Regions from separate parts of the Streptomyces sp. NPDC053426 genome, predicted to be linked through region 2. Evidence: riboswitches for the same ligand, from Rfam matches in the RefSeq annotation. Region 2 holds a riboswitch; the other holds the start of a gene.
The links. A riboswitch is a leader RNA that binds a small molecule or an ion and turns the genes downstream of it on or off. The one in region 2 is predicted to bind glycine.
Positions count from the first base shown of each region.

Region 1 (3,399 bases), on a different contig from region 2:
TGGCGTAGGGCAGCATCGGAGACGTGAGATCCGCGCCCACGATCCTGCATCTCGACATGGACGCCTTCTTCGCCTCGGTGGAGCAGGCGTCCAAGCCGAGCCTGCGCGGGAAGGCGGTCGTCGTGGGCGGGCTCGGGCCGCGGGGTGTGGTGGCCACCGCCTCGTACGAGGCACGGGTCTTCGGCGTCCACTCGGCGATGCCCATGGCGCAGGCCCGGCGACGCGCGCCGAACGCCGCGTACCTGGTGCCGAGGTTCGCTCTCTACCGGTCGATCAGCGAGCAGGTGATGGGGTTGCTGCGGGCCCTGTCACCGCTGGTGGAGCCGCTGAGCCTGGACGAGGCGTTCGTGGACCTGGAGGCCGGCGGCGCGGCCTGGGACGAGCGGTCGGCGCGGCTGGCCGGGGCGAAGCTGCGCGCGGACATACGGGCGGTCACGGGGCTCACCGGGTCGGTGGGGCTCGCGGCCTCCAAGATGCTGGCGAAGATCGCCTCGGAGCAGGCGAAGCCGGACGGACTGGTGCTGATCGAGCCGGGCACGGAGCGGGCCCTGCTGGGGCCGCTGCCGGTCCGCACCCTGCCGGGCGTCGGGCCGGCGACCGGTGACCATCTGCGGCGGGCGGGGATCCACACGGTCGACGAGCTCGCCGAGGCCGGGGAGGACGAGCTCGTACGGCTGCTGGGCAAGGCCCACGGCCACGCGCTGTTCGCGATGGCGCTGGCCCGGGACGAGCGGCCCGTGGTGGCTGAGCGGGAGACCAAGTCGGTGTCGGTCGAGGACACGTACGACGTGGACATCCACGACCGGGTGCGGGTGGGGACGGAGGTGCGGCGGCTCGCGGACCGGTGCGTGCGCAGGCTGCGGGAGGCGGGCCTGTCGGGGCGGACCATCGTGCTGAAGGTGCGCCGGTACGACTTCTCGACCCTCACCCGGTCCGAGACGCTGCGGGGCCCCACGGACGATCCGGCGGTGGTGCGGGAGGCGGCCGCGCGGCTGCTGGACTCGGTCGACACGACGGGCGGGGTGCGGCTGCTGGGCGTCGGGGTCAGCGGGCTGGCCGACTACACGCAGGAGGACCTGTTCGCGCAGGCCGCGGGCGTCCCCGCCGACGACCTCCCGCACGAGGAGGCCGAGGCCGCGCCCGCGCCGGAGCAGGAGACGCCCGCCGAGCGGCGCTGGCCGGCGGGGCACGACGTACGGCACGCCGTGTACGGGCACGGATGGGTGCAGGGCAGCGGGCTGGGCCGGGTCACGGCGCGCTTCGAGACACCCGACTCGGAGCCGGGCCGGGTGAAGACCTTCCGCGTCGACGATCCGGCTCTGCAACCGGCGGATCCGCTGCCGCTGGTGTCCCGGAGACCAGGGGAGGACGAGGGCGCGGGGGCCGGTGGAGGGACGCGGGCGGAGAGCCGGTGAGCGGGGCGGATCAGGCCGGCTTGTCGTTCCCGGCGAGTTTGCCGAAGTCGCGGTCCGGGAGGGGCGGGGGAGCGGCGAGGTCCAGGCCGTAGTGGTGGTAGAGCTGGAGTTCCTGTTCGGGGGAGAGATGGCGGCCCACGCCGAAGTCGGGGGCGTCCTTGATGAGGGCGCGTTCGAAGGGGACGTGGAGGGCGCCGTCGACGAGGTCGCTGGGTTCCAGGGGGACGAAGGCGTCCCTGCTGAACAGGCCGGTGCGTATCGCCGCCCACTCCGGTACGCCGGTGGCGTCGTCGAGGTAGATCTCGTCGATGGTGCCGATCCGGTTTCCGTTGCGGTCGAACGCCTTGCGGCCGATCAGGTGGCGCGGATCGATGTCGGTCTGCACAGGCCCTCCACTGGTCGCAAACTCATCCGTAAGCACTACAGAACGGCACAATCGGCTGGACGGCCACTCGAAAGTTCTGGTGGGGTGCTCGCTGGTACGCTGGCAGACGGCTGCTGACCCCGTGCGGGAGAGCCCTCCGGACACCATCGGGGGCGCCGAAGGAGCAAATCCTCCCCGGAATCTCTCAGGCACACGTACCGCACGGACGAGGTCACTCTGGAAAGCAGAGCGGGTGTCGACGGCTTCCGCTCTCACCGACGGTGAAAGTCGGGCGCCTTCGGGCCGTCCGGTGAAGCTCTCAGGTTGAGATGACAGAGGGGGAGGCCGTCCGGGCACCCGCGCCGTGGTGCCCCTCGAAGGTCGTCGGACCAGGAGGCCTCCTCAATGACCGCCCCTCGCACTCCGCTCTCCGAGCTCGAACAGGGAATCCCCTTCGAGCAGCGCCACATCGGCCCCGACCACGAGGCCCGGGCCAAGATGCTCGCGCAGGTCGGCTACGGCTCGCTGGACGAGCTGACGGCCGCCGCCGTGCCGGACGTCATCAAGAACGCCGACGCGCTGGACCTGCCGGGTGCCCGGAGCGAGGCCGAGGTGCTGGCCGAGCTGCGTTCCCTGGCCGACCGCAACGAGGTGCTCGGCTCCATGATCGGACTCGGGTACTACGGCACCTTCACCCCGCCCGTCATCCTGCGCAACGTGATGGAGAACCCCGCCTGGTACACGGCGTACACGCCGTACCAGCCGGAGATCTCCCAGGGGCGGCTCGAGGCGCTGCTGAACTTCCAGACCGTGGTCGCCGAACTCACCGGCCTGCCGACCTCGGGCGCCTCGCTGCTCGACGAGGGCACCGCCGCCGCCGAGGCGATGGCGCTGTCGCGGCGCATGGGCAAGAACAAGAAGGGCCTGTTCCTGGTCGACGCGGACGCGCTGCCGCAGACCATCGCGGTGATCGAGACCCGTGCCGAGCCGACCGGCGTCGAGGTCGTCGTCGCCGACCTGAGCGAGGGCATCCCCGCCGAGGTCGCCGGGCGCGAGATCAACGGCGTACTGATCCAGTACCCGGGCGCCTCCGGTGCCGTGCGCGACATCAAGCCGGTGATCGACCAGGCGCACGAGCTGGGCGCGCTCGTCACCGTCGCCGCCGATCTGCTCGCCCTCGCGCTGCTGAAGTCGCCCGGTGAGCTGGGCGCGGACATCGCGGTCGGCACCACGCAGCGCTTCGGTGTGCCGATGGGCTTCGGCGGGCCGCACGCCGGCTACATGGCCGTGCAGGAGAAGATGGCGCGCAGCCTGCCCGGGCGGCTCGTCGGCGTCTCCGTCGACGCGGACGGGCACAAGGCCTACCGCCTCGCCCTGCAGACCCGTGAGCAGCACATCCGCCGCGAGAAGGCCACCAGCAACATCTGCACCGCCCAGGTGCTGCTCGCCGTCATGGCCGGCATGTACGCCGTCTACCACGGCCCGGAGGGACTGCGGCTGATCGCCCGGCGCACCCACCGGTACGCCACCGTCCTCGCCGAGGGCCTGCGGGCCGGCGGGGCCGAGATCGTGCACGGCTCCTACTTCGACACGCTGACCGTGCGCGTCGCCGGGCGGGCC
Region 1 is NZ_JBVJKE010000023.1:97,768-101,166, reverse strand. It holds gene ACZ62B_RS34180 (DNA polymerase IV) at 24-1,415, shown strand; gene ACZ62B_RS34175 (PRC-barrel domain-containing protein) at 1,426-1,800, opposite strand; glycine riboswitch at 1,915-2,010, shown strand; gene gcvP (aminomethyl-transferring glycine dehydrogenase) at 2,185-3,399, shown strand, end outside.
Region 1: it holds a riboswitch for glycine, as region 2 does, so the genes downstream of both, gcvP (aminomethyl-transferring glycine dehydrogenase) here and gcvT (glycine cleavage system aminomethyltransferase GcvT) in region 2, are expected to answer to the same signal.

Region 2 (3,399 bases):
CCTCCCATTGGGAGAGTTCCACGCCGATGAAGAGGACCGGGTCGGCCGTCTCGATCGCGGCGAGGCAGCGGCGGGCGGTGGTCACCACGCCGAGGGCGTCGAACTCCGCCGAGGCGGCGGCGAGGAAGTCCAGCGGGTCGTCCTGCCAGTCGGGTTCGAACAGCCGGACCCGGCCGCCGGTCGCCGGGCCGTCCAGCGGGGTGCGTCCGGCCCGGCACAGCTCGGCGACGGCCGGCGGCGGCAGCGGGATGCCGACCACGCCGCCGGGGTTCACCGCGATCCCGGCCTGCGGCGGCAGCCCGCGGGCGAACTCCACGGCGGGCGCGATCGTGTACGACATGTGGGAGCCGACGACCTGGCGGAACTGCTCCTCGGAGCTGAAGACGGGGACGTGGACCTGACCGTCGATCTCCATGGTGGGCAGGTCCAGCGGGCCGCTGTCCGGGCCGCCGCCGTTCGGCAGCGGGACCCAGACGAAGCTGCGGCCCAGCACCTCGACGATCCTGCCGCCCGCCGAGGGGACGCCGAGGGAGGCGGAGAGCACCTCCTCCAGCTCGTTGCCGGGCCACCCGCCGTGCGGGTGGGGGTGCGTCTGTGCCGGGAAGTCCGCCGGGAAGTCCATCTGCCTACCGCCTGCTGCCTGGAACCGCTGCTGTGGCTGGAAAGGCTACCCGTCGGCCCGCGGCGCCGGTCAGCCCGTGAAGCCGACCCGGCGCAGCGCGTCCGCCGCGTCCCGGTCGATCAGGACCGCCGAACCCGCGCCCGCCGGCAGCGCGCCCCGCTCCACCGCGCGCAGCAGCCGCTCGCTCGCCGCGCGGTGGCGCAGGAACGCGTAGCGGGAGACACCGCGCCCGCGTTCGCGCTGGCCGGCCAGGGCCTGCTGCGGGGTGACGTCGAGCAGCAGCAGATGCAGGCTCGCGCCCCGGCGGCGGGCCTCGCGGGCCAGCCAGCGGCGCACCCAGGCCTGCGTACCGCAGTCGTGCACGACGACCGGCCCCCCGGTCCGCAGCACGCGGCGCAGCCCGGCGTAGTGGGCGAGGCGGACCAGCGGGCGGTAGACCGCGTACGGCAGGAGGCGCGGCATGCGGCCGTCCCAGCGGTCCCGGGTGTCCTGGGAGTCGACGCGGGTGCCGCGCACCGTGCGCCGCATCAGGGTGGACTTGCCGCTGCCGGGCAGCCCGGTGACCACGACGAGGTCCCGGGGTCCGAAGAGCAGGGCGCGCGGGCTGCGGCCGGCCCGTGCGCGCAGATCGCGGACTACGGGCGCCGGCAGCGCGCCGCGGGCCCGACGGGCCTGAGCGGCCGGCTGCTGGGGCAGCGTGACGCCCGTGGTGGTGGCGCACGCCGTGGTCCTGTTCACCGTGATCGTCCTCCCCTGGGGCCGGGTACGAGTACCGATCCCCGCCGAGTGTAAAGAGAAGGTAATGCCGGGTGTCTGTCGTTTCCGTCCGTTTCCTGAAACAGGCTTGTCACAGCCCCCTGTGACGATGCCCGCACACCCTGTGCACCCCCTGGGAAGGGTCCCCCTGCCGCGCCCCCGCGATGCGTGCAATGATGTGCGCGCCAACTGCATACCGGCCGTTTGAATCCGCGCGGGAGAGTCCCCGGCACCGTTTGCCGCCGGGGCGCCGAAGGAGCAAGTCCCTCCCTTGAATCTCTCAGGCCCCGTTACCGCGCGGGCGAGGCACATCTGAAAAGCGGGCCGCCGAAGGGCATCAGCAGTGCTCCGGTGGCTCCACCCAAGGTGCAAGCCAGGGCGCCCCTGCGTGGGCGGTCATGGCGAACCTCTCAGGTTCCGATGACAGATGGGGAGGAAACGTCCTCGCCTTCCCCCACGCCCGAATGAATTCGCGCGGGAGGGACCCCCATCGCCTCTGGGAGACCGACCGATGAGCAGTACCGAACCCCGCCGGACCGCGCTCGACGCCCTGCACCGTTCGCTCGGCGCGACGATGACCGACTTCGCCGGCTGGGACATGCCCCTGCGCTACGGCTCCGAGCGCGACGAGCACAACGCCGTCCGCACCAAGGCCGGCCTCTTCGACCTCTCGCACATGGGCGAGATCACCGTCACCGGCCCGGGGGCCGCCGAACTGCTGGACTTCGCGCTGGTCGGCAACATCGGCAGCGTGAAGCCGGGCCGTGCCCGCTACACCATGATCTGCCGCGAGGACGGCGGCATCCTGGACGACCTGATCGTCTACCGGCTGGACGACGCCGAGTACATGGTGGTCGCCAACGCCTCCAACGCCCGGACGGTCCTCGACGCGCTCGTCGAGCGCTCGGCCGGCTTCGACGCCGAGGTCCGCGACGACCGCGACGCCTACGCGCTGCTGGCCGTGCAGGGCCCCGAGTCCCCCGGCATCCTCGCCTCGCTCACCGACGCCGACCTGGACGGCCTGAAGTACTACGCCGGTCTGCCCGGCACGGTCGCCGGTGTGCCCGCGCTGATCGCCCGTACCGGCTACACCGGCGAGGACGGCTTCGAGCTGTTCGTGAAGCCCGAGCACGCGGCCGAGCTGTGGCAGGCGCTCACCAAGGCCGGCGAGGGCGCCGGCCTGGTCCCCTGCGGGCTGTCCTGCCGGGACACGCTCCGTCTGGAGGCCGGCATGCCGCTGTACGGCAATGAGCTGAGCACCTCCCTCACGCCCTTCGACGCCGGTCTGGGCCGGGTGGTGAAGTTCGAGAAGGAGGGCGACTTCGTGGGCCGTGCGGCGCTCGCCGAGGCCGCCGAGCGCGCCGCGTCCGAGCCTCCGCGCGTCCTGGTCGGCCTGGTCGCCGAGGGCCGCCGGGTCCCGCGCTCCGGGTACGCGGTCGTGGCCGGCGGCGAGGTGATCGGCGAGGTCACCTCCGGCGCGCCCTCCCCGACGCTGGGCAAGCCGATCGCGATGGCGTACGTCGACGCCGCCCACGCCGCGCCCGGCACCGAGGGCGTCGGCGTGGACATCCGCGGCAGCCACGAGCCGTACGAGGTCGTGGCGCTGCCGTTCTACAAGCGGCGGAAGTGACACCGTCCTCAGACGGCTTTCCGCGCGTGAGGTGAGCACGTCGTGCCTGCTCACCGGCGCCGCACAGCAGTCCCCTCCCTCATCAGCAGTCCCCCGCGTACAGGAGAATCCAGGACATGAGCAACCCCACGCAGCTGCGTTACAGCAAGGAGCACGAGTGGCTGTCGGCCGCCGAGGACGGCGTGTCGACGGTCGGCATCACGGAGCACGCGGCCAACGCGCTCGGCGACGTGGTCTTCGTCCAGCTCCCCGAGGTCGGTGACGGCGTGACCGCGGGCGAGACCTGCGGCGAGCTGGAGTCCACCAAGTCGGTCAGCGACCTGTACTCCCCCGTCGGCGGTGAGGTCACCGAGGTCAACGAGGACGTGGTGAACGACCCGTCGCTGGTGAA
Region 2 is NZ_JBVJKE010000010.1:84,689-88,087, reverse strand. It holds gene ACZ62B_RS21100 (enhanced serine sensitivity protein SseB) at 1-622, opposite strand, end outside; gene ACZ62B_RS21095 (AAA family ATPase) at 692-1,360, opposite strand; glycine riboswitch at 1,584-1,684, shown strand; glycine riboswitch at 1,685-1,815, shown strand; gene gcvT (glycine cleavage system aminomethyltransferase GcvT) at 1,890-3,008, shown strand; gene gcvH (glycine cleavage system protein GcvH) at 3,125-3,399, shown strand, end outside.